Regions from separate parts of the Sphingopyxis fribergensis genome, predicted to be linked through region 2. Evidence: predicted binding sites of a transcription regulator. Region 2 holds the regulator's gene; the other holds the start of a gene.
The links. Region 2 encodes LexA, which represses DNA repair genes until DNA is damaged. Its sites were predicted from a motif close to GTTCCNCNCTTGTTCT; they were not measured.

Region 1 (11,580 bases), 2.2 Mb from region 2:
TAAACGGTGCGAGCCGGCCACCGAAGACGGGAGCGGACAGGCGGTTCGCGGAGCCGTCGTCCATCGAATTGGGGACGGGGGTCAGGATCTGGGTCTCGGCCATGGATTACACCGGCATGTTCATGATGTCGCGATACGCGGACAGCAGCTTGTTGCGGACTTGCAGGGTGGTTTCGAAACCGAGCGAGGCCTTCTGGCGCTCGATCATCACGCTGACGATGTCGTGCGTGTCGCCGCGTTCATAGGCTTCGCTTAGGTTGCTCGCCTTCGACTGCTGCGCATTGACCTGTTGCAGCGCATTGTTGATCGCGGCGCCGAAATCCGGCGTTCCGTCTGCGCCGCCGACGCCGCCTTCGGCTCCGCCGATGCCGCCACGGCCCGCGGCGCGCTGCAACGCCTGGTTCTGATTGAGAATCGAACTGCGCATCTGCAGCAGCCGGCTCGGGTCAATCGTGCTCATTGCTTTTTCATCCGTCCTGATGGCGGCGACGTGCCGCACGCAAAGAACAATGCAAAGCGCGTGCCAAAAATATATATGGCTTGTTTTCAAGAAATTGACTGTGTTCGCGTCGGCCTTTCAAGCGGCGTCGGCGTTTTTTTGACGGGGTGCGCTTAATCGCCCTCGCGGCCCGCCGTTACTGCTTTCCGTGACCGCTCCTCGAGCCCTCACATCACGGGAATGGCCATCGAGGCCGGAAAGGAACAAAGATGACTGTCATCAACACCAATGTGAGCGCGCTTCGCGCCCAGAATAACTCGCGCGTCGCCAGCCAAATGCAGTCGCAGGCCATGGAACGCCTGTCGAGCGGCAAGCGCATCAACAGCGCGAAGGACGACGCCGCTGGTCTCGCCATCGCGACCCGCATGGACGCCAGCGCGCGCGGCCTGACGCAGGCGATCCGCAACGCCAACGACGGCATTTCGCTTGCCCAGACTGCCGACAGCGCCGCTGGCAGCATCTCGGACATCCTCGTCCGCATGCGCGAACTGGCGATGCAGGCCTCGACGGGCACGCTGAGCGATGACGACCGTACGCTGGTGCAGGAAGAAGTTACCGCGCTGATTTCGCAGATCGGCGACGTCGCGACCCGCACTACGTTCAACGACAATGTGCTGCTCAACGGCAGCGTCGCTGCGGGCTTCGACATTCAGACGGGTCTGGATACCGGCCAGGTCGTGAACATCACGGTCGCCGACATGCAGGCCGCTGCGCTCGGCGTCGATGCGCTCGACTTCTCGACCGCGGCGGGTGCGCAGGCCGCGCTTGCAACGCTCGACACCGCGATCGACACGGTCGCGACCGAACGCGCCAACCTGGGTGCCCAGCAGAACCGTCTGTCGTCGGCTGTCGACAATTTGACGTCGAGCGTCACCAATCTGTCGGAATCGAAATCGCGCATCGAAGACGCCGATTTCTCGGTCGAATCGACGAACCTCGCGGCCGCTGGCATCCTGGCACAGGCATCGACCGCGATGCTCGCCCAGGCGAACCAGAGCCAGCAGGGCGTGATGAACCTGCTCCGCGGCTAAAATTCGCGAACAAATTTCAGGCTATATTTGGTTGGTCCCTTAGATAGCCTGATCCGATGCCCCGGCCCCCACAGCCGGGGCATCATCTTTTTCGGAGGCGACGGGTTGCGAACTATCGCTAACGGCGGTCTCGGCCGATAGTTGCCGTTCTACTTCTTACTCGTCATCCCCGCGAAAGCGGGGACCCAGCGAGCTGACGTCACAACTGGGTTCCCGCTTTCGCGGGAATGACGAACTTGGGAATGTCCGCTGCCCACCCCTTAGCCGCCACGTCGGCAAGCCATATGCCGCCCGCCGCATTCGTCCCCCTCAATGAAAATCCCGCGACTTGGGCAGGATGCGGACGTCGCGTGGATGGCCATGCTTCGCCGCATAACCGCGCGGGAGCTGCGGATGCTTGACCTCGTCGGCGCGGCAGACGTCGGGCTCGAAGCGCCGGTCGCTCCCCAGCGTATCGAGCATCGCGGTCCGATCGACGATGCGCGTCGCCATCAGGTGGATCACGCCTTCCTTGCTCCGCTGCACCTCGCCCTCGGCCAGCATCAGCCGCGAGGCCATGACGGCGCGGCGATAGCGTTCGAAATGGCGTGCCCACAGCAGGATGTTGACGACCCCGCCCTCATCCTCGAGCGTGATGAAGATCGCATTGCCCTTGCCGGGGCGCTGACGGATCAGCACGACCCCCGCAGTGCGCACGATCGATCCGTTCTTCGCTGCGGCGACCCCGCCCGCGCTCAGCACGCCTTCGCGTTCGAAATCGCGGCGCAAGAAGGCCATCGGATGGCCTTTCAGCGACAGCCGCGTCGTCTGATAATCGGTGAGGACATGTTCGACCATCGGCGTCGGCGGCAGCTGCGCATCCTCCTCGGCGCCGAGTTCGTCGGTTTCGGCCGCACCGAACAGCGGCAGCACGCCCTGCCGAACGCGCCGCGCATCCCATAGCGCCGGGCGCCGATCGAGCCCCATCGACCGGCAGGCATCGGCCTCGGCCAGCAAGCGCAGCGCGCGCGACGGCAGGCCCGCGCGGCGTGCGAGTTCTTCGACCGAGGCGAAAGGCGTCGCGCGGGCGTCGGCAATCTGCATCGCCCATTCCTCGCGAAATCCATCGACCTGCCGGAATCCGAGCCGCAGCGCGAGGCTGCCATCGTCGCGCCGTTCGAGGCTGTTGTCCCAAAAGCTCGCATTCACATCGACCGCGCGCACCTCGACCCCATGTTCGCGCGCATCGCGGACGAGCTGCGCGGGGGCATAGAAGCCCATAGGCTGCGAATTGAGGATGCCGCAGGCGAAGACGGCGGGGTGATGGCATTTCAGCCACGACGACACATAAACGAGCTTGGCGAACGACTGGGCGTGGCTTTCGGGAAAGCCATAGCTGCCGAACCCCTCGATCTGCTTGAAGCATCGGGCTGCGAAATCGGGTTCATAGCCGCGCCGGATCATGCCGCCGATCATCTTTTCCTTATATTGATGGATCGTCCCGGCATTGCGGAAGGTCGCCATTGCGCGCCGCAGGCCGTTGGCTTCGTCGGGGGTAAATTCTGCAGCGACGATGGCCAGCTTCATCGCCTGTTCCTGAAACAGGGGAACGCCGCATGTCCTGCGAAGCAGCTTGTAAAGTTCCTTCGGGTCATGGGGCGGGGCGGGAGAAGGAAAGTCCACCGCTTCTTCCCCATTGCGGCGCTTCAGATAGGGATGGACCATATCTCCTTCGATCGGCCCTGGCCGAACGATCGCGACCTGAATGACAAGGTCATAGAATTCGCGTGGGCGAAGACGCGGCAGCATGTTGATCTGCGCGCGGCTCTCGACCTGAAAGACGCCGATGCTGTCGCCTGTGCAAAGCATATCATAGACAACCGGATCTTCCGGCGGGACCGACTTGAGGTCATGATCGCCCAGATCGTGCAGCCGCATCAGGTCGAAACATTTGCGGATGCAGGTCAGCATCCCGAGCGCGAGTATATCGACCTTCATCAGTTTCAGTTCGTCGATGTCATCCTTGTCCCATTCGATGAAGGTGCGGTCCTCCATCGCGGCATTGTGGATCGGCACCATTTCGTCGAGCCGATCCTCGGTCAGCACATAGCCGCCGACATGCTGCGACAGGTGGCGTGGGAAAGTGAGCAGTTGCGCGACGATCCATTGCAGCCGCGCAATATCGTCCAGCTCGGGGTCGAGGCCCGCTTCGATGAAGCGTTCGATGGGCATCTCGCTGCCCCAACTGCCCCAGGTCGTATCAGCAAGCCGCTGCGTGACATCCTCGCTGAGCCCCAATGCCTTTCCGACCTCGCGGACCGCGCTGCGCGGCCGGTAATGGATCACCGTTGCGGCAATGCCCGCGCGCCGCCGTGTGTAGCGGCGATAGATATATTGCATCACCTCCTCGCGCCGTTCGTGCTCGAAATCGACATCGATATCGGGCGGCTCACGACGTTCTTCGGACAGGAAGCGGGTAAACAGGAGATTGTTCGCGATGGGATCGATCGAGGTGATTTCGAGCAGGTAGCAGACGAGCGAATTCGCCGCCGAACCGCGTCCTTGGCAAAGAATGGGCGGGTCCTGCGTGCGGGCGAAATTGACGATGTCGTGGACGGTCAGGAAATAGCAGGCGAATTTGCATTTACGGATGAGCGAGAGCTCCTCGTCGAGTACCTCCCGCCAACGGTCGGGCAATCCGCCCGGATGAAGCCTGTTCGCCGCTTCCATCACCCTATGTTCGAGCCAGCTTTGCGGCTCCCAACCTTTGGGGACCGGCTCGTGCGGATATTCATACTCCAAATCTCTGAGCGAAAAGGCGATGCGATTGAGGATCTTCGCGCTTTCGTCGACCGCTTCGGGGCAGGTGCGAAACAGGCGCCGCATTTCCTGCGGCGACTTCAGATGACGCTCACCATTGGCGCGCAGCAGGCGGCCGGCATCGTTGAGGCTGGTGCCTTCGCGAATGCAGGTGATGACATCATGGAGTGGCCGCTGCCCGCGCGTCGCGTAAAGCGCGTCGTTGGTCGCGAGCATCGGAATGCCGACACGGTCGGCCAAGGCGCTCAGTCTGGTGAGACGGCGGCGGTCACTGCCGCCACGGGGCATCGTCGCGCCGAGCCAAAGTGAGCTTGGAGCTGCCTCATCGAGACGGCGCAACACGGCTTCGTCCTTTTCGGTCGCCATCGCGATCAGGATCATATCCTCGCAGTGAATCAGAAGGTTCTTGAGCTTCATCACGCAGTCGCCCTTTGTGGTGCGGCGATTGCCGATGGTGAGCATCCGGGTCAGCCGGCCCCAGCCATGGCGCGTGGTCGGATAGGCGATGATGTCGGGCGTGCCGTCGTCGAAAACCAGTCGGGACCCGACGACGAGCTTTATGTCCGGGAACGCGACTCCCTCCTCTGCGGCATCTTCGCGCAGCTTGCGCAGCCCGGTCAGCGCCCGCACCACCCCCGCGACGCTGTTGCGGTCGGCGATGCCGATGCCCGTCATGCCGAGCGCGACGGCCTCCGCAACCATCTCATGCGGGTGCGATGCGCCGCGCAGGAAGCTGTAGTTGGTCGCGGCGACCAGTTCGGCGAAGCCGGGATCGGCAAATTCCTCGCTCATGCAAAGACCCCGTGGATATACCAGCGCGGGTCGGGCTTTTCGTCGTAAAGCCCGTGGCGGAAAAGCCAGAAGCGGCGGCCCTGCGTATCCTCGACGCGGTAATAATCGCGCGTCAGGCCGCCATTGTCGCGGCGGCGCCACCATTCGGCGGCGATGCGTTCGGGGCCTTCGTAGCGGCGGATCGCGTGCGTTGCGCGGCGCCAGCGGAAATGATGCGGCGGGCCGTCGGGCACCTCGGCGATCACCTCGATCGGTTGCGGCGGGTCGAAGATGTGGAAGGGACGTGTCGGCGGTTCGCCTTCTTCGGGAGCGGGCCAGGCCAGCGGTGGCGGCGCGTCGGCCGCGGGCAGTTCGAGCTGCGCCTGTTCGGGGATATGCGTATCGGCGGGGCGCAGCCGCCGAACGCGCCCGCGCCCGAGCCGCGTCGTCAGCCGGTCGGCGAGTTCGTCCATCGCCGCGCCTTCGGTTGCCGCACGGACCGCGCCGCCTTCGAGCTTCAATTGCGTCGCGCCGAGCGCCTCGAGCCGCGGCACCGCGAGGCGTATCATGTCGAAGCCGAAGCCGGGGTCGAGCGGGTCGGCGAGGCTGTCCATACGCTCGGCGAACAGGCGCATCACGAGGCCGGTGTCGCGGGTCGGATGGCCGGTTTCGATTGCGATGGCGCGCGCGAGGCCGTCGCTGCGAAAGAAGGTGGCGCGGAAATGGCGCCCGCCCTTGCCGCGTTCGCCGAGCTCCTCGATCGCTTCGCCGACGAGCTCGGCTAGCACCTTGGCCGCGTACGCGGTGCTGCCAAGCGGCTCGGCAAAGCGGCGTTCGGCGACCACTGGGGGTAGGGCAATGCGCGGGTCGAGCGGGCTGGGCGCATCGCCGAGCAGGCGGCGCAATGCCATCGCGGCGTCGGCGCCGAAGCGCGCGGCGATATTCGCCATCGGGCGGCTCGCGAGGTCGCCGATCGTCTTCAATCCCGCGCGGACGAGCGCGGTCGCCGCTTCGGCTTCGAGTTCGAGCGCGGCGACGGGCAGGCGGCGGATCGCCTCTCCTTCATCTGGGGCGGGGCGCGTCTGGTAGCGCGCGAGTGCACGCGCGGCGTCGGCGGTGGGGCCGAGTGCGTGGCGGAGGGTCAAACCGAGCCGCGCAAGGCGCCTTTCGACATCGCGCACGAGCTCCGCCTCGCCGCCGTAAAGATGGTCGGCGCCCGCGATATCGAGGATCAGGCCATCGGGGGCGTCGAGCGCGACAAGCGGAGAGTAGCGCGCGCAGCCCTGCGCGAGCCGGTCGAGCCAGTCCTGGTCGAGCACCGGATCATGCGGAACGACGGCGAGTTCACCCACTTGCGCGCGCGCATCGGCGAGCGGCATGCCGACGCGCAGCCCGACCGCCAGCGCCGCCGCGTCGACGCTCGCGATCCGCATCGCGCCGCGCTGCTTCTCGGCGAAGACGAGCGGGGCGTCAGGCAGCCTCGGCGCCGTGCGAAGCCATCGCTCGGCGGGCAGGAAGGGGAAGAAGAGCGCCAGATAGCGCCGCTTCGTCGGCATTTGGGCCGAAGCATTTTTCGTCATGGTTCCAGTCCAGTCGCCAGCGCGTCCCCGCGGGGCCGCCGCGCCAGCGCAGCAGTTCGAGGTCGAAGGCGGGGGCGCCCGGGGCGTTCGCTTCCAGAGCGTGCGACGACGCGGCGGCGACGTTCCAGCGCGTTTCGGCGACGCTCGGCGACGGCGATGCATTGAGCCGAAGCATCAGGAGCGTGGTGCCCGCATCGCGTGCGCCGAGCGTAAGGCGGCGTCCGGCGGTGAGGTCGAGCAAAGGGAATTTGCCCCAGCTTTCGACGATCACCGCCGCCGACCCCGCGCAGCGGATCGCGTCGTTCGCGCAGGCGAGCAGCATTTTCGGATCGCCCGCCTCGACAAGCAGCAACCGGTCGGGGTCGCCGCCGAGTTCGGCGATGCCGGGGGCGTAGATATGGCCGCTACGCTTGCCGGCATCGCTCGTGCGCAGCCAGATCAGCGGCGCCTTGCCGGGCGTGCGTAAGGCCATGAGCGCCGCAAAGGCCGCTGCACTCGTCGCGTCGAGCGCGTCGGCGGCGAAAAATTCATGGGTGCGCCCGGTCGCAAGCCCGCCGCCGATCGCGGCGTCGAAGCGCGCGTGCCCGCTCGCCAGCCAGCCCTGGGCCGGGCGGCTTTCGAAACCGCCATCGGCGGACAGCCGAGCGATGCGTTGGCGCAGCCCGGCGAGTATGGGAGACGACTCGCGCATCATTTGTTCCTGATATGTTCTATTAGCGCGCGAGCGGGTGCGATTGTCAAGATGAGTCGGGATGGCGCGCATCCATAGTTCGTCATTCCCGCGAAAGCGGGAACCCAGTTCCCGACGCTGGCTCGCTGGCTTCCCGCTTTCGCGGGAATGACGACGGTGGGTTAGCGGGCTTCTACGCCTGCGCTGCTGTCGCCGCCCAATGCGCGGAACAACGAGATTCGCGTGCTGACGAGCAGCAATTGCGTCGCGATCTCGCTCCGCCGCGCCGAATAAAGGCTGCGCTGTGCGTCGAGACTGGAGAGGAAACTGTCGACGCCGCCCTTGTAGCGCGCGTCGGTCAGCGTCGCGGTATCGGCGGCGGCTTCGGTGTTCGCTGCGGCGGCGCGGACGCGTTCCGCTATCGTGCCCTGCACCGCCAGCGCATCGGCGACCTCGCGGAACGCGGTCTGGATCGCGCCTTCATAGCCTGCGAGCGCGGCATCGCGCTGCGCCTCGCTGACCGCAACCCCCGCCCGGCGCCCGCCGGCGTCGAAGATCGGCGCGGTGGCATCGCCGCCCGCCGACCAGCTGAACGACCCGCTGTCGAACAGGCTGCCGAGCGCGTTGCTGGCAAAGCCGAGCAGTCCGGTCAGCGAAATCGAGGGGAAGAGCTGCGCGCGCGCGACGCCGATGTCGGCATCCGCGGCGCGCAGGCCATATTCGGCCTCGATTACGTCGGGACGGCGAAGCAGGATTTCGGAGCTGACCCCGGCGGGCAGCGACACGATCGCCGGCGTCACTTCGGTCAGGCTCGCGGGGAGCAGCGCGCGGTCGATATCGCCGCCGACCAGCAGGCGGATCAGATTCTCGTCCTGCGCGAGCGCGGTCCGTTGCTGTGCAATCGAATCCTCGGCGGTCGCGAGGATTTGTTCGGCCTGGCGCAGATCGGTGCGCGGCGCGACGCCGCCGTCGAGCCGCGCTTTGGTCAGGCGCACGCTTTCGCGCGCACTGGCGGCGGTATCCTCGGCAATTTTGAGCAGGTCGCGGTCGGCGCCATAGGTCGCCCAGGTATCGGCGAGGCTGGCGATCAGCGCGAGTCGCACGGTGCGCGACGCCGCCTCGGTCCCAAGCGCACGGTTGCGGTCGGCCTCGGTCGCGTTGGCAAGCTTGCCGAACAGGTCGAGCTCGAAGGCGGTGATGCCGCCGCGTAGCGAAAAATCGCCGCTGCTCCCACCACTTCCGCTCGAATCCGAATAGCCCGCCCCTGCGCTGATCCCGAGTTCGGGGAATTGCCCCGACCGTGTGACACGCACTTGCGCACGCGCCGCGGCGACATTGGCGTAGGCGACGCGCAGGTCGCGGTTGTTCGTCAGCGCCTGATCGGTCAGCGATTGCAGCCGGGGGTCGGTGAACACGCTTTTGTACGAGAGGATCGGCAGCGCCGCTTCGCTCTGTAGCAGATAGGCGTCGCCGGCGGGCCAGCTTTGCGGCACGGGCGGCGTCGGCAGCACCGTTTTCGGCGCAAGCGAGCAGCCAGCGAGGGCGAGCGTGCTGGCCATCAGCAGGACGCGGGCGCGGGTCATGCCGGCACCTCCGCCGCGCCTTCACCCTTATTCTTGCCGAACCGCGCGCGCACCGCCGCCAAGCCGTCGCGCACGCCGCGGCGGACGAGGACGAAGAAGAGCGGGATGAAGAAGATCGCGAGGAAGGCCGCGGTGAGCATCCCGCCGATCACCGAGGTGCCGATTGCGACGCGGCTGTTCGCCCCCGCGCCGGTCGCGATCGCGAGCGGCAGCACGCCGAAAATGAAGGCAAAGCTGGTCATCAGGATCGGGCGCAGGCGGATGCGCGCCGCGGCAACCGCGGCCTCGATCACACGCTTGCCCTTGCGCTCCTCCTGCTCGGCAAATTCGATCATCAGGATCGCATTCTTCGCGGCGAGCCCCATGGTTGTGAGCAGACCGATCTGGAGATAGACGTCGTTTTCGAGCCCGCGCAAATTCACCGCGAATACCGCGCCGATCAGCCCGAGCGGAATGACGAGCAGCACCGCGAGCGGGATCGACCAGCTTTCGTAGAGCGCGGCGAGGCAGAGGAAGACGACGAGCAAGGACAGGCCGTAGAGCAAAGGCGCCTGCCCCGAAGAGAGGCGCTCCTCATAAGAGGAGCCCGACCAGGCGACGCTGGTTCCCGGAATTTCGTTCGCCATGCGCTCCATTTCGTCCATCGCCTCGCCCGAACTGGTGCCGGGGGTGGGCTGGCCCGAGATTTCGAACGCCGGGACGCCCTGGAAACGCGAGCTGCTGCTCGGCGTCGTCGACCAGCCGACGGTCGCAAAGGCCGAGAAGGGCGACATTTCGCCGTCGGTTGCGCGGACATACCATTGGCTGAGGTCTTCGGGCTTGGCGCGATAGGGGGCATCGCCTTGGACATAGACGCGCTTGACGCGCCCCTTGTCGATGAAATCGTTGACGTAGCGTCCGCCCCACGCGGTCGCGAGCGTGTTGTTCACATCGCCATTGTCGATGCCATAAGCGGTTAGCCGCTGCGTATCGACATCGATCTTCAGCGTCGACACGTCGGGCAGATCGGACAGGCGCACCGAGGTGAGTTTCGGATTTTCGTTCGCCATCGCGAGCAGCTTTTCGCGCGCGGCGACAAACTCGTCGCGGCTCATCCCGCTGCGGTTCTGGAACTGCATCGTGAAGCCTGCCGAATCGCCGAGCCCGCGCACCGCGCCGGGGACCAGCGCGAAAACCTGTGCGTCGCGTATTCCGGCGAGCGCGGCGCGTGCGCGCGTCGCGATCGCCTCGGCGCTGCGTTCCTTGCCCGGGCGTTCGTCCCAATGGACGAGGTTCACAAAGCCCTGGCCGGTGTTCTGGCCGACCGCGCCGCCACCGCCGCCGCCGCCGGCGACGAGGAATAGCGCCCCGACATTCGCCTTTTCCTCGCTCAGCAGATATTTTTCGACCCTGTCGCGCACTTCGAGCGTGCGCGCCTGCGTCGCGCCCGCGGGCAGGCGGAACTGGACCGAAACGCGACCCTGGTCCTCATTGGGCAGGAAGCCGCTCGGCAGCCGAAGGAAGAGGAAGGCAAGCGCGGCGAGCAGCACGACATAGATGCCGAGGAACAGCCATTTGCGGTCGACGACTTTGGTGACGCTGCCGACATAGCGGTCGACCGAGCGGTCGAAGCGCGTGTTGAAGCCGGTCTTGGCGCGTTCGAGAAAGGCATGGACGCGCGGGAAGCGCCCGCCGTTACCCGCGTCGCCATGCTCCTTGGGTTTCAGCAAGGTCGAGGTCAGCGCGGGGCTCAGGATCAGAGCGACGAGCACCGACAACGCCATCGCCGAAACGATGGTGACCGAGAATTGGCGATAGATGACGCCGGTCGACCCGCCGAAGAAGGCCATCGGCAGGAACACCGCCGACAGCACGAGCGCGATCGCAATCAGCGCGACCTGCAATTCCTTCATCGACTGGATCGTCGCCTCGCGCGCCGACATGCCGGGATTTTCTTCCATCAACCGCTCGACATTCTCGACGACGACGATCGCGTCATCGACGAGCAGCCCGATCGCCAGCGTCAACCCGAACAGGGTCAGTGTGTTGATACTGAAGCCCAGCATATAGAAAATGCCGAAGGTGCCGAGCAGCACGACGGGCACCGCGATCGCGGGGATCAACACCGCGCGCCAGCTTTGCAGGAAGACGAACATGACAAGGATGACGAGCAGGATCGCTTCGAACAGCGATTTCTGCACCTCGCTCACCGACAGCTTGATGAAGGCGGTCGAATCATTGGCATAGCTGTAGGTCAGGCCGTCGGGAAAATCGGCGCCGAGTTCGGTCATCCGCGCCTTGACGCGGTCGGCGGTTTCGAGCGCGTCGGCGCCCGGCGACAGCGAGATCGACATGCCCGATCCGGGGTGCCCGTTGATGCGGACGATCGTGCTGTAATTTTCGGCGCCGACCTCGACCCGTGCGATATCCTTGATCCGCACCGTCGCGCCATCGGGCAGCGTCTTCAGCACGATATTCTCGAACTGGTCGACCGTCTGCATCCGTGACTGGGCGGTGACCGTCGCGTTGAGCATCTGGCCCTCGGGCGCGGGAAGGCCGCCGACTTCGCCCGCCGCGACCTCGCTGTTTTGCGCGGTGATCGCCGCGACCACGTCGCTTGGCATCAACGACACCGCGGCGAGCCGCTGCGGGTTGAGCCAGATCCGCA
Region 2 (11,580 bases):
CGCATCCCGCGTGCGCTGGGCGGCGGGCTCGGCCTGCCCGACATGATCTTCGTGCGCCCGACGGTGGTCCTCGTCTTCGACCGCCTCGCCGACGAACTCTTCCTGATCGCGCCGATCTGGCCCGACCCCGCCGGAGCGATCGACCGGATGATCGAGGCGGCGCAGGACCGGCTGGACACGATCGCAGCGCGCCTTTCAAGCGTCAGCGCCCATGCCGACCGTGCTGCAACCGAAGCACTGCCCGCCGATATCGGCCCGAACGCGGTGACGCCGCCCGCCGAATTCGCGTCGATGGTCGCCAAAGCGAAAGATTACATCGCCGCGGGCGACATTTTCCAGGTCGTGCTGTCGCAGCGTTTCTCGACCCCGTTCGACCTGCCGCCCTTCGATCTTTATCGCGCGCTTCGCCGCGTGAACCCCTCGCCCTTCCTCTATTTTCTCGACCTCCCCGGCTTCGCGCTGATCGGATCGTCGCCCGAAATCCTCGTCCGGGTTCGCGATGGCGAAATCACCATTCGCCCGATCGCCGGCACCCGCCCGCGCGGCCGAACCAGCGCAGAGGATGTCGAAAACCGCGAATCGCTGCTTGCTGATCCCAAGGAGCGCGCCGAGCATCTGATGCTGCTCGACCTCGGCCGCAACGACGTGGGGCGCGCGGCTGTGGGCGGCAGCGTGACCGTCACCGACAGCTACACCGTCGAATATTACAGCCATGTCATGCACATCGTGTCGAACGTCATCGGGCGCATCGCCCCCGACAAGGACGCGATCGACGCCCTGTTCGCGGGCTTCCCCGCGGGCACCGTCAGCGGCGCGCCAAAGGTTCGCGCCTGCCAGATCATCGCCGAACTCGAAGCCGATGTGCGCGGGCCTTATGCGGGCGGCGTCGGCTATTTCGCCCCCGACGGCAATATGGACAGCTGTATCGTGCTGCGCACCGCGATCGTGAAAGACGGCGAAATGCACGTCCAGGCCGGCGCCGGCATCGTCGCCGACAGCGATCCCGCCTATGAACAGCGCGAGTGCGAAGCCAAAGCGGGGGCGTTATTTGCGGCGGCCCGCGAAGCGGTGCGGCTCGCGGGGACTCCGGGGTACGGGCAATAGCTTGACCTGATCGGGACGCGCGCTAGCGTCCCGCTATGCGCAAACTCCTCGCCCCGCTCGCTCTGCTGCTCGCCAGCGCTACCCCCGCCCATGCCCAGACCGTCGAGGGGGCCGCAGAAGGTGACGCAATCCTCAAGGATTTCACCTTCGCAACGGGCGAAAAGCTGCCCGAACTCAAGATGCATTATACGACGCTCGGGACGCCGCAGCGTGACAAAAAGGGTAATGTCACCAACGCCGTGATGATCCTTCACGGCACCGGCGGTACAGGCAAACAATTCTTCCAGCCGCAATTCGCGAACGAACTCTTCGGCCCCGGCCAGCCGCTCGACACGAGGAAATATTACATCATCCTGCCCGACAATATCGGTCACGGCGGCTCGTCGAAGCCGAGCGACGGGATGCGGATGACCTTCCCCAAATATGATTATGACGACATGGTCGGCGCGCAATACCGGATGCTCACCGAAAAGCTCGGCGTCCACAAACTCAAGCTGATCCTCGGCACCTCGATGGGCTGCATGCACGCCTTCGTCTGGGGGCAAACCCATCCCGATTTCGCCGAAAAGCTCGCACCCTTCGCCTGCCTTCCGGTCGAGATCGCGGGCCAGAACCGCATGTGGCGCACGCTCTCGATCGACGCGATCAAGGCCGACCCGTTGTGGAACGGCGGCAACTACATTAATCCGCCCGCATCGAGCCTGCGGACCGCCGCCTCGCTGACCATGATCGCAGGCGCCAACCCCTATGCGCTGCAGGCGCAATATCCGACGCGCGCAGCGGCAGAAAAATACAAGGACGAAGCCTTCGCGCGGACCTATGGCCGGAACGACGCCAACGACGTTATTTATCAGCTTGATAGCTCGCGAACCTATAATCCCTGGCCCAACCTGGAAAAGATCAAGGTGCCGATGCTGTGGATCAACTCGGCCGACGATTTCATCAACCCGCCCGCCTATGGCATCACCGAGAAAGCGGCAGCGCGCCTGCCGACGGCGAAGTTCATCCTGATCGCCGCGAGCCCCGAGACCAAGGGCCACGGCACCCACACCTGGGCGAAATTCTGGAAGGACGATCTGGCGAAGCTGATGGCCCAGTAACACAACCCCTCGTCATTCCCGCGAAAGCGGGAACCCAGTTGCAACCTCGGCTCGCTGGGTTCCCGCTTTCGCGGGAATGACGAAGGTGGGTTTGGGAGCCGAAAAGCTTCTATCCCTTCCCCAACTTCCCCAAAACCGTTAGTGCGCCCCCATGATCCTCGTCATCGACAATTACGACAGCTTCACCTTTAACCTTGTTCATTATCTGATCGAACTGGGCGCCGAGGTGCGTGTCGAACGCAACGACGCGCTGACCGCGTTGCAAGCGCTCGCGACCGGCGCTGATGCCATCCTCATATCGCCCGGCCCTTGTACGCCGAACGAAGCCGGAATCAGCCTTGATCTCGTTGCAGCCTGCGCCGATGCGCGACGGCCGCTGCTCGGCGTTTGCCTTGGGCATCAGGCGATCGGCCAGCATTTCGGCGGGACCGTCCAGCGCGGCCATCTGATGCACGGCAAGACCTCGCCCGTCTGCCACGACAACAGCGGCCTTTACGTCGGCCTGCCGTCGCCATTCCAGGCCACACGTTACCATAGCCTCGAAGTCGTTGATATTCCAGAAAAGCTGATAATCAACGCGACGAGCGACGACGGTGCGGTGATGGGCTTCCGCCATGCCGAGCTGCCGATTCACGGTGTGCAATTCCATCCCGAAAGCATCGCGACCGAGCATGGCCACGCGATGCTCGCGAACTTCATGGCAATCGCGGGATTGCCCATCGGCGCGCGGAAGGCGGCATGAGCCGTTTCGGGCCGTTTCCCGATCCGGCGCAGTTGCTCGATCACGACGAGGCCGAGGACGCCTTCGCGACGATGCTCGACGGCGGCGCGAGCGATGAGCAGGTTACCGAATTCCTGATCGCTCTGTCCGATCGCGGCGAAACGATGGTCGAAATCGCCGCAGCGGCGCAGGCGATGCGCGACCGGCTGATCCCCGTCGCAGCACCTGCGGGCGCGATTGACGTCTGCGGCACCGGCGGCGACGGTCATCATACGCTCAACGTCTCGACCGCCGTTTCGATCGTCGTTGCGGCGTGCGAAGTTCCGGTTGCAAAACACGGGAATCGCGCTGCTTCTTCCAAATCTGGCGCCGCCGACACGCTGGAGGCGCTCGGTCTCGACATGGAACGGGCCGACCGGCAAGCCGAGGAACAACTCGCCGACCTCGGCATCTGCTTCCTCTTCGCCGGAACTCGCCATCCGGCGATGAAGCGCATCATGCCGATCCGCAAGGCGATCGGTCGCCGAACGATCTTCAACCTGATGGGGCCGCTCGCCAATCCCGCGCGCGTCACGCGCCAGCTCGTCGGTATCGCCCGTCCCGCCTATGTGCCGGTCTATGCCGAGGCGCTGCACCGGCTCGGCACCGAACATTCGCGCGTCATTTCGGGCGACGAGGGGCTCGACGAGCTCTCGCTTGCGGGCGGCAACGAGGTTGCGGTGGTGATGCCCGAGGGGGTCCGGATGCAGCGCAGCGTTGCCGCCGATGCGGGCCTTCCGACACGCTCGCTCGCCGAAATTCGTGGCGGCGACGCTGAATATAACGCAAAGGCGCTTCGCCGCTTGCTCGAAGGCGAGCCAGGTGCGTATCGCGATGCCGTCCTCTACAACGCCGCCGAAGCGCTCGTTGTTGCGGGTGCGGCCGCAACGCTGATCGAGGGTGTCGAGGAAGCCGCCGAAGCGATCGACAAAGGCCTTGCCAACGCGCTTCTCAATTGCTGGATCGCGTATAAATGAACAAGCTGACCCAAATCCTCGCCACCAAGGCCGACGAAGTGACCGAGCGCCGCGCGCTGCGCACGCTGTCCGAACTTGACGCAATCGACGCCGGCCCGGTTCGCGGCTTCGCGGCGGCGCTTCAGGCCAAGATCGACGCGGGCGGTTTCGGCCTGATCGCAGAAATCAAGAAAGCGTCACCATCCAAGGGATTGATAAGAGATGATTTCGACCCTGCCGATCATGCGCGCGCTTATGCAGCGGGTGGAGCGGCTTGCCTGTCGGTCCTGACCGATGCGTTCTATTTTCAGGGACATGAAGATTATCTGGTCGCGGCGCGCGCCGCCTGCACCCTCCCTGCGCTGCGCAAGGATTTCATGGTCGACCCGTGGCAGGTCGCCGAAGCGCGCGCGATCGGCGCCGATGCGATCCTGATCATCGTCGCCGCGCTCGAGGATGGCGTGATGCAGGAAATCGAGGCCGCAGCGATCGAACGCGGCATGGACATACTCGTCGAAGTCCATGACGAGGCCGAACTCGATCGCGCGCTGACAAGGCTGACGTCGCGCCTCATCGGTGTCAACAACCGCGACCTCAGAACCTTCGAAACCGATCTGGGCGTCACAGAACGCCTTGCAAAGCGCGTCCCGCCCGGAACATTGCTCGTCGGCGAAAGCGGCATCGCCAGCCACGCCGATTGCGAAAGACTGGCGCGGAGCGGCGTCAAAACCTTCCTCGTCGGCGAAAGCCTGATGCGCCAGGACGACGTCACGGCGGCAACGCGCGCGCTGCTAACGGGCGCCGCCGCGTGACTCGCCCGACGCACCTCGACGAAAGCGGGGCTGCGTCGATGGTCGATGTTGGCACCAAGCCCGCCACGCAGCGCCGCGCGGTCGCGGGTGGGCGCATCACCATGTCCGCGGACGCGCTCGACGCGATCCGCAGCGGCAACGCGCCCAAGGGCGATGTTCTATCGACCGCGCGCATAGCCGGGATTATGGCCGCGAAGCGCACCGCCGACCTCATCCCGCTCTGCCATCCGCTTGCCCTGACCAAGGTCGGCATCGATTTCGCATGGGAAGAAAATGGCATCGCTGTCACCGCGACGGCGGCCACAACGGGCCCCACCGGAGTCGAGATGGAAGCGCTGACCGCCGCTTCGGTCGCACTCCTCACCCTCTACGACATGGCCAAGGCGCTCGATCGCGAAATGATCGTCGGCGATATTCGCCTGCTCGAAAAGAGCGGCGGCCGCTCGGGCGACTGGCGCGCCGGATGACGGGCCTGCTTCCCGTCGAGCAGGCGCAGGCACGGCTTTTCGCGCTTCGGGAGCCGCTGCCGCGCCAAAATATCAGCCTGTCCGAATCGCTTGGCCGCTATCTTTCAGACGATGTCCTCGCCCAGCGCGATCAGCCCGCCGCGCCGCTGTCGGCGATGGACGGCTACGCGATTCGTTTCGACGACCTACCGGGCCCGTGGGCCGTAATCGGCGAAGTGGCTGCGGGCGCCGCGCCCGATCGGGCGGTCAGTGCGCGCGAAGCGATGCGAATCTTCACGGGCGCGATGGTGCCCGCTGGCGCCGACACGGTGGTCGTGCAGGAAGATGTCGCCGTCGACGGCACGCACCTGAGGTTGACCGGCGATGGCCCGGGCACGCGCGGACGTCATATCCGCGAACGCGCCGCCGATTTCGCGAGCGGGGAGTGCCTGCTCCCCGCAGGAACGCGCCTGACCCCCGGTGCCATCGCCGCAGCGGCGATGAGCGGGGCGGGCGGGCTCGCCGTCGGAACGCGCCCAAGCGTCGCGATTATGACCACGGGTGACGAACTCGTCCAGCCGGGGCGCCCCCCCGCACCCGGCCAGATTCCGGACAGCAACGGCGTGATGCTCGCAGCGATGCTCGCAGGCGAGGTGCCCGAGCCGATCTTGCCGCATCACGTCCGCGACGACCGGCTGCTACTTTCCAAGGTTCTCAAAGATCTGGCGCGACGTCACGACGTCATCGTCACCGTCGGCGGCGCGTCGGTTGGCGATCACGACCATGTCCGCGGCGCGTTCGAAGACGCAGGCGGCCATATCGATTTCTGGCGCATCGCGATGCGTCCTGGCAAGCCGTTGATCGCCGGGACGATGGGCGATGCGATATTGCTCGGCCTGCCCGGCAACCCTTCGTCGGCCTTTGTCACCGCGACGCTGTTCCTTCTCCCGCTCATCCGCCATCTCGCCGGCGCGCGCGATCCGCTGCCCACCGTCCAACGGGCGCCGCTTGCCGAACCGTTGCCCGAAGGTGGCACGCGCCGCGATTACCTGCGCGCGCGCCTTGAAAATGGATATCTGACGCCGTTCCTCGGGCAGGAGAGCGGCCTGACCCTGCCGCTGGCTTCGGCGAACAGCCTGTTGATCCGCGAGATCGGCGCCCCGGCGCAGGACGCGGGCGCGATGGCGGACTATCTCGTCATCGCTTGACAAGTTCCGCTTTGTTCCACTATCGTTCTCTCTATGTCCGGAACTGGCATCATGGAGAACAACCGATGTTGACCGCCAAGCAGCACGAGCTGCTCCACTTCATCCAGCAACGTCTCGACACGAGCGGCATTTCGCCATCGTTCGAGGAGATGAAGGAGGCGCTGGGTCTGAAGTCGAAATCTGGCATACATCGCCTGATAAGTGCTTTGGAAGAAAGAGGTTTTCTCCGTCGTCTCCCCAATCGCGCTCGCGCGCTGGAGGTGCTCAAAGTGCCTGAAGCGGCAAAAACCGCTCCGCCGCGCGAAAATGTCGTGCCGCTGCGCAAACCCGCCCCCGCGCTGCGACCGATCGCCGCCAACGACATCGTCGAGGTGCCGCTGCATGGCAAGATCGCGGCCGGCGTGCCGATCGAGGCGTTCGAGGACCATAATAATCTGACGGTCCCCGCCGCGTTGCTCGGCTCCGGCGAACATTATGCGCTCGAAGTATCGGGCGACTCGATGGTCGAGGCGGGCATCTTCGACGGCGACTATGCGCTGATCCAGAAAGCGAGTACCGCACGCGAAGGCGATATCGTCGTCGCGCTCGTCGACGGACAAGATGCGACGCTCAAATATTTCCGCCGCGAAGGCCCGATGATCCGCCTCGATCCGGCAAACGCCGCCTATGAACCGCAGCGCTACCCCGCCGATCGCGTCATCGTGCAGGGGCGGCTGTCGGGACTGCTTCGTCGTTACCACTAAGCTGTTGCGGTAAACGCCACGGATGGCTGTCGCCCGCGCGCAGCGTGGCGACGGCCCCCGGTGTTTCGCCCAGATAGAGCGCCAGCCCGCCGGTTTCGGCCAGGCTGTCGCGATCGATGGTCATCCATCGCCCGACGCACTCGCGCGGCAGCCAGCGGTCGCTGATCACGACATCGGCGGCGGCACAGGCGGCCGCCATGTCGGCACCCTCGATCCGGTCGCGCCCGCGCGAGGCGAGGATGATGTAGCGTCGCGGGCCCTTTCCCTGGCTCCAGCGGCAGAAATCGCGATTGCATTCGACATGAGGGAGCTCGGTGAGCGCCGAGAAAGGAGCATCGACACCTGCGGCCTCGGCCATGCTGCCGCGCACAAAATCGCCCGCCCGGTCGCGAAGCAGCGCGTAGCTGCCACCGGGAATCGCCGCGGCGATATGGCGGCCGTCGCCGGTCACCAGCAGATCGGGACGCGGCTGGACGAGCAGCGCCGCCATTCCGATCGCCGACGGCAATGCGCCGGCGCGACGCCAGGGCGTGTTCCACAGCAGCAGCCAGAGACCGCCGAAGACTGCCAGGGCAAAGCCCCAGCGCGGAAACGTCGGCAAAGTCGCAACCGCACCCGGCGCGTTCGCAACGCCATGGGCCAGTCCGATCAGCGCGCTAAGCGCCTGTTCGGCAATCCACCAGAAGGGCGCGCCCAGTCCGACGCTGTCGAACAGCAAGGCGAGCGCCTCGGCGGGCATGATAACAAAGGTCGTCAGTGGGATCGCGACGACATTGGCGAGCGCGCCATAGAGGCCCGCCTTGTGGAAATGGAACAGTGCGATCGGAGCGAGCGCGACTTCGACGACAAGCCCGGTGACAAGCAGCCCTGCAATGGCGCGACCGAATCGCAGCAGCCACGATTCCTCGCGCCGCGCCAGAAAGCCGCGCATCGGGCGGCTCTCGTGCAGCGCGATGATCGCGGTGACCGCCGCAAAACTCAGCTGGAAACTAGGCCCCGCAAGCGATTCGGGCCGCCAGATCAGCACGACGAGCGCGCCCGCCGCAACCAGCCGCAGCGTCAGCGCCTCGCGCCCCATCAAAAAGGCGACAAGCACGAGCAGCGCGGCGATAAACGAGCGCAGCGTCGGCACTTCGGCGCCGGCCAGCCATGTATATCCACCGCCCGCAAGCGCCCCTGCCGCTGCCGCGAGGGGAAGGACATAACCCGCCAGCGCCAGCCGCCGGCTCAGCGCGAACAGCCGCATCGTCAGCAGCATCGCAAACCCGACGACGGCGGTCACGTGCAGCCCGCTGATCGACAGCAGATGCGCCAGTCCGCTGCGCCGCATCGCCCCCTCGTCGATTTCGCTGATCGCGCCGCGATCCCCCGTCACCAGCGCCGCAGCAATGCCGCCCGGCGATCCCGCAACCTGATCATGGATATGCGCGCTGAGCCGCGCGCGCAGAGGCGGTATCCCGCCCCAGCTGCCCGGCGCCCGCGAAACCTCGCCCAACACCGTCCCGACCGCCCCGATGCGGTCGAACCATGCGCGCTGCGCAAAATCATAGCCGCCGGGAAGGCTCGCCGTTGGTGGCGGCATCAGCCGCGCCCTGACCCCGATCGTCGCGCCATCGGTGAGGTCGGCCGCCTGTTCGCTGCGCAGCGTCAACCGCACGCGCGGCGGCAAATCGGCGCGGTTCCGCGGCAAAGCTATAATGCGAATTTGTCCCTTCGCAGGCAGCGGCTCGACGCGCTCGACGATCGCAGAAAATTCGGTCACCACCGGTGCCGCCAACACCGCCGCCGCGACCCATAGGGCGCGCGCCCAGATCAGCAAAACGCCCGCTGCCGTCACTCCGCACCCGATGACGATCAGCCGCCCGAGCCGGCTATGCCAGCCGATGAGCAGCCCCGCGCACAAGCCGCCTGCGAGCACGAACAGCAATCCCGTCCAGTGCGCCTCGGCGGGTAATGCGAACCATGCGGCGATACCGGTGCCGAGCGCAACGGGCAGCCAGAGCCCGACCCGCTCGCGCTCGGCCTCGAGCCGCGCTTCGAGCCCATCGGCGATCCGACACCAATGTATGACCCAAGCTCGCGCAATGGGCGTTTGAAGCAGCCTTGTCGCCATGCTAGGGGCTCCCCCGATCCCCGCCCAGAAGGGCGGCAAATTGAGTGAAAGAGGCCGCAGTGGCAACCGAAAACCAGACCAAAGTGGCAGCAGCGAGCCGCGACGCGACACCCGAAGCAACCGGCGCCGACGTGGTGACGCGATTTGCTCCCTCGCCGACCGGTTTCCTGCATATCGGCGGCGCGCGCACCGCCCTGTTCAACTGGCTGTTCGCTCGCCATCACGGCGGCAAATTCCTGCTGCGGATCGAGGACACCGACCGCGCGCGCTCGACCGACGCCGCGATCGACGCGATTCTCGACGGCATGCAGTGGCTCGACCTCGACTGGGACGGCGAGACGGTGTTCCAGTTCGCGCGCGCGCCGCGCCACGCTGCGGTTGCGGCGGAACTGCTCGCGAAAGGCGAAGCCTATCGTTGCTACCTCACACAGGACGAACTCGCCGCGATGCGTGCCGAGGCGCAGGAAAAACGCCTGCCCTTCCGCGTCCGCAGCCCGTGGCGCGACCGCGACGACGGCGACCCGTCGGCTCCTCATGTTATCCGCCTGCGCGCGCCGCAGGACGGCGCCGCGACGATCGCCGACAAGGTCCAGGGTGACGTCACCGTCCAGAACGCCGAACTCGACGATTTCGTCCTGCTGCGCAGCGACGGCACGCCGACCTATATGCTCAGCGTCGTCGTCGACGACAACGACATGGGCGTGACGCATGTGATCCGCGGCGACGACCATCTCAACAACGCGTTCCGCCAGCTCGCGCTGATCCGCTCGATGAACTGGTGCGAGCCCGTTTATGCCCATGTTCCGCTGATCCACGGCGCCGACGGGGCAAAGCTGTCGAAGCGCCACGGCGCGCTCGGCGTCGACGCGTACCGCGACGAACTCGGCTATCTTCCCGAATCGGTGAACAATTATCTGCTCCGCCTCGGCTGGGGGCATGGCGATGACGAAATCATCAGCCGGGCGCAGGCGACCGAGTGGTTCGACCTTGCGCATGTCGGCCGTTCGCCGTCGCGGTTCGATTTCAAAAAGCTCGAAAATCTGAACGGCCATTATCTGCGTGAAGCCGATAATGCGCGCCTCGCGGGCCTCGTCGCGCCGCGCGTCGAAAAGCTCGTTGGGCGCGCGCTGGACGATGCCGACCGCGACCTGCTGGCGCGCGCGATGGAGTCGCTGAAGCCGCGCGCCAAGACGCTCGACGAGATCGCCGATGGCGCTATTTTCCTGTATCAGCCGGACCCGTTGCCAGTGGACGAAAAGGCGGCCGAGGTGCTAAGGGCCTCGCCCGAAGGCCTGCTTGCTGCGGTGACAGAGCGACTGCGCGGACTGAACGATTGGACGACAGAAGAGCTGGACGCCGCCGTGCGTGCCGAAGCCGAAGCCGCCGAACTGGGGCTCGGTAAATTGGCGCAACCGTTGCGCGCGGCGCTAACCGGCCGAACCATTTCCCCGGGGATTTTCGACGTGCTGCTGTTGCTCGGACGCGATGTGAGTCTGGCGCGACTTGACGCAGCGCAACATTATCCGGCAGGGGCGTAGCCACTCTCTCCCCCCGCCGTCAGTACAGGGAACAAAATATGACCGACACTGCGAAAATCACCCTCGGCGACAAGACCGTCGATAGCCCTGTCCTGTCGGGCACCGTCGGCCCCGACGTCGTCGACATCCGCAAATTCTACGCCCAAACGGGCGCCTTCACCTATGATCCCGGCTTCACCTCGACCGCGAGCTGCGAATCGCAGCTCACCTATATCGACGGTGACGAGGGCGTGCTGCTCCACCGTGGCTACGCGATCGGCGACCTCGCCGAACAATCGAGCTTCATGGAAACTTGCTATCTCCTGCTCAACGGCGAACTGCCGAACGGCGAGGAACTGCAGACGTTCGAAAATACGATCACGCGCCACACGATGCTGCACGAACAGCTCGCGACCTTCTATCGCGGCTTCCGGCGCGACGCGCACCCGATGGCGGTGATGTGCGGCGTCGTCGGTGCATTGAGCGCCTTCTACCCCGACTCGACCGAGATCCACGATCCGCACCAGCGGATGATCGCCAGCCACCGGCTGATTGCGAAAATGCCGACGATCGCGGCGATGGCGTATAAATATTCGGTCGGCCAGCCCTTCGTCTATCCCGACAATTCGCTGAGCTACACCGGCAATTTCCTGCGTATGACCTTCGGCGTGCCTGCCGAACCCTATGAGGTGAACCCGGTCGTCGAACGCGCGCTCGACCGCATCTTCATCCTCCACGCCGATCACGAACAGAATGCATCGACCTCGACCGTCCGCCTCGCGGGTTCGTCGGGTGCCAATCCGTTCGCTTGCATCGCCGCG

Region 1: the regulator LexA is predicted to act here: its motif matches at 7,377-7,392, upstream of SKP52_RS19320 (ImuA family protein).

The regions. Positions count from the first base shown of each region.
Region 1 covers NZ_CP009122.1:4,130,552-4,142,131, reverse strand. Annotated here, with positions in the region: gene fliF (flagellar basal-body MS-ring/collar protein FliF) at 1-103, opposite strand, end outside; gene fliE (flagellar hook-basal body complex protein FliE) at 107-460, opposite strand; gene SKP52_RS19335 (flagellin N-terminal helical domain-containing protein) at 709-1,530, shown strand; gene SKP52_RS19330 (error-prone DNA polymerase) at 1,840-5,121, opposite strand; gene SKP52_RS19325 (Y-family DNA polymerase) at 5,118-6,680, opposite strand; gene SKP52_RS19320 (ImuA family protein) at 6,571-7,374, opposite strand; gene SKP52_RS19315 (efflux transporter outer membrane subunit) at 7,533-8,933, opposite strand; gene SKP52_RS19310 (efflux RND transporter permease subunit) at 8,930-11,580, opposite strand, start outside.
Region 2 covers NZ_CP009122.1:1,951,424-1,963,003, forward strand. Annotated here, with positions in the region: gene SKP52_RS09055 (anthranilate synthase component I family protein) at 1-1,104, shown strand, start outside; gene SKP52_RS09060 (alpha/beta fold hydrolase) at 1,140-2,204, shown strand; gene SKP52_RS09065 (anthranilate synthase component II) at 2,356-2,946, shown strand; gene trpD (anthranilate phosphoribosyltransferase) at 2,943-3,941, shown strand; gene trpC (indole-3-glycerol phosphate synthase TrpC) at 3,938-4,732, shown strand; gene moaC (cyclic pyranopterin monophosphate synthase MoaC) at 4,729-5,199, shown strand; gene SKP52_RS09085 (molybdopterin molybdotransferase MoeA) at 5,196-6,386, shown strand; gene lexA (transcriptional repressor LexA) at 6,452-7,129, shown strand; gene SKP52_RS09095 (ComEC/Rec2 family competence protein) at 7,083-9,242, opposite strand; gene gltX (glutamate--tRNA ligase) at 9,302-10,780, shown strand; gene SKP52_RS09105 (citrate synthase) at 10,819-11,580, shown strand, end outside.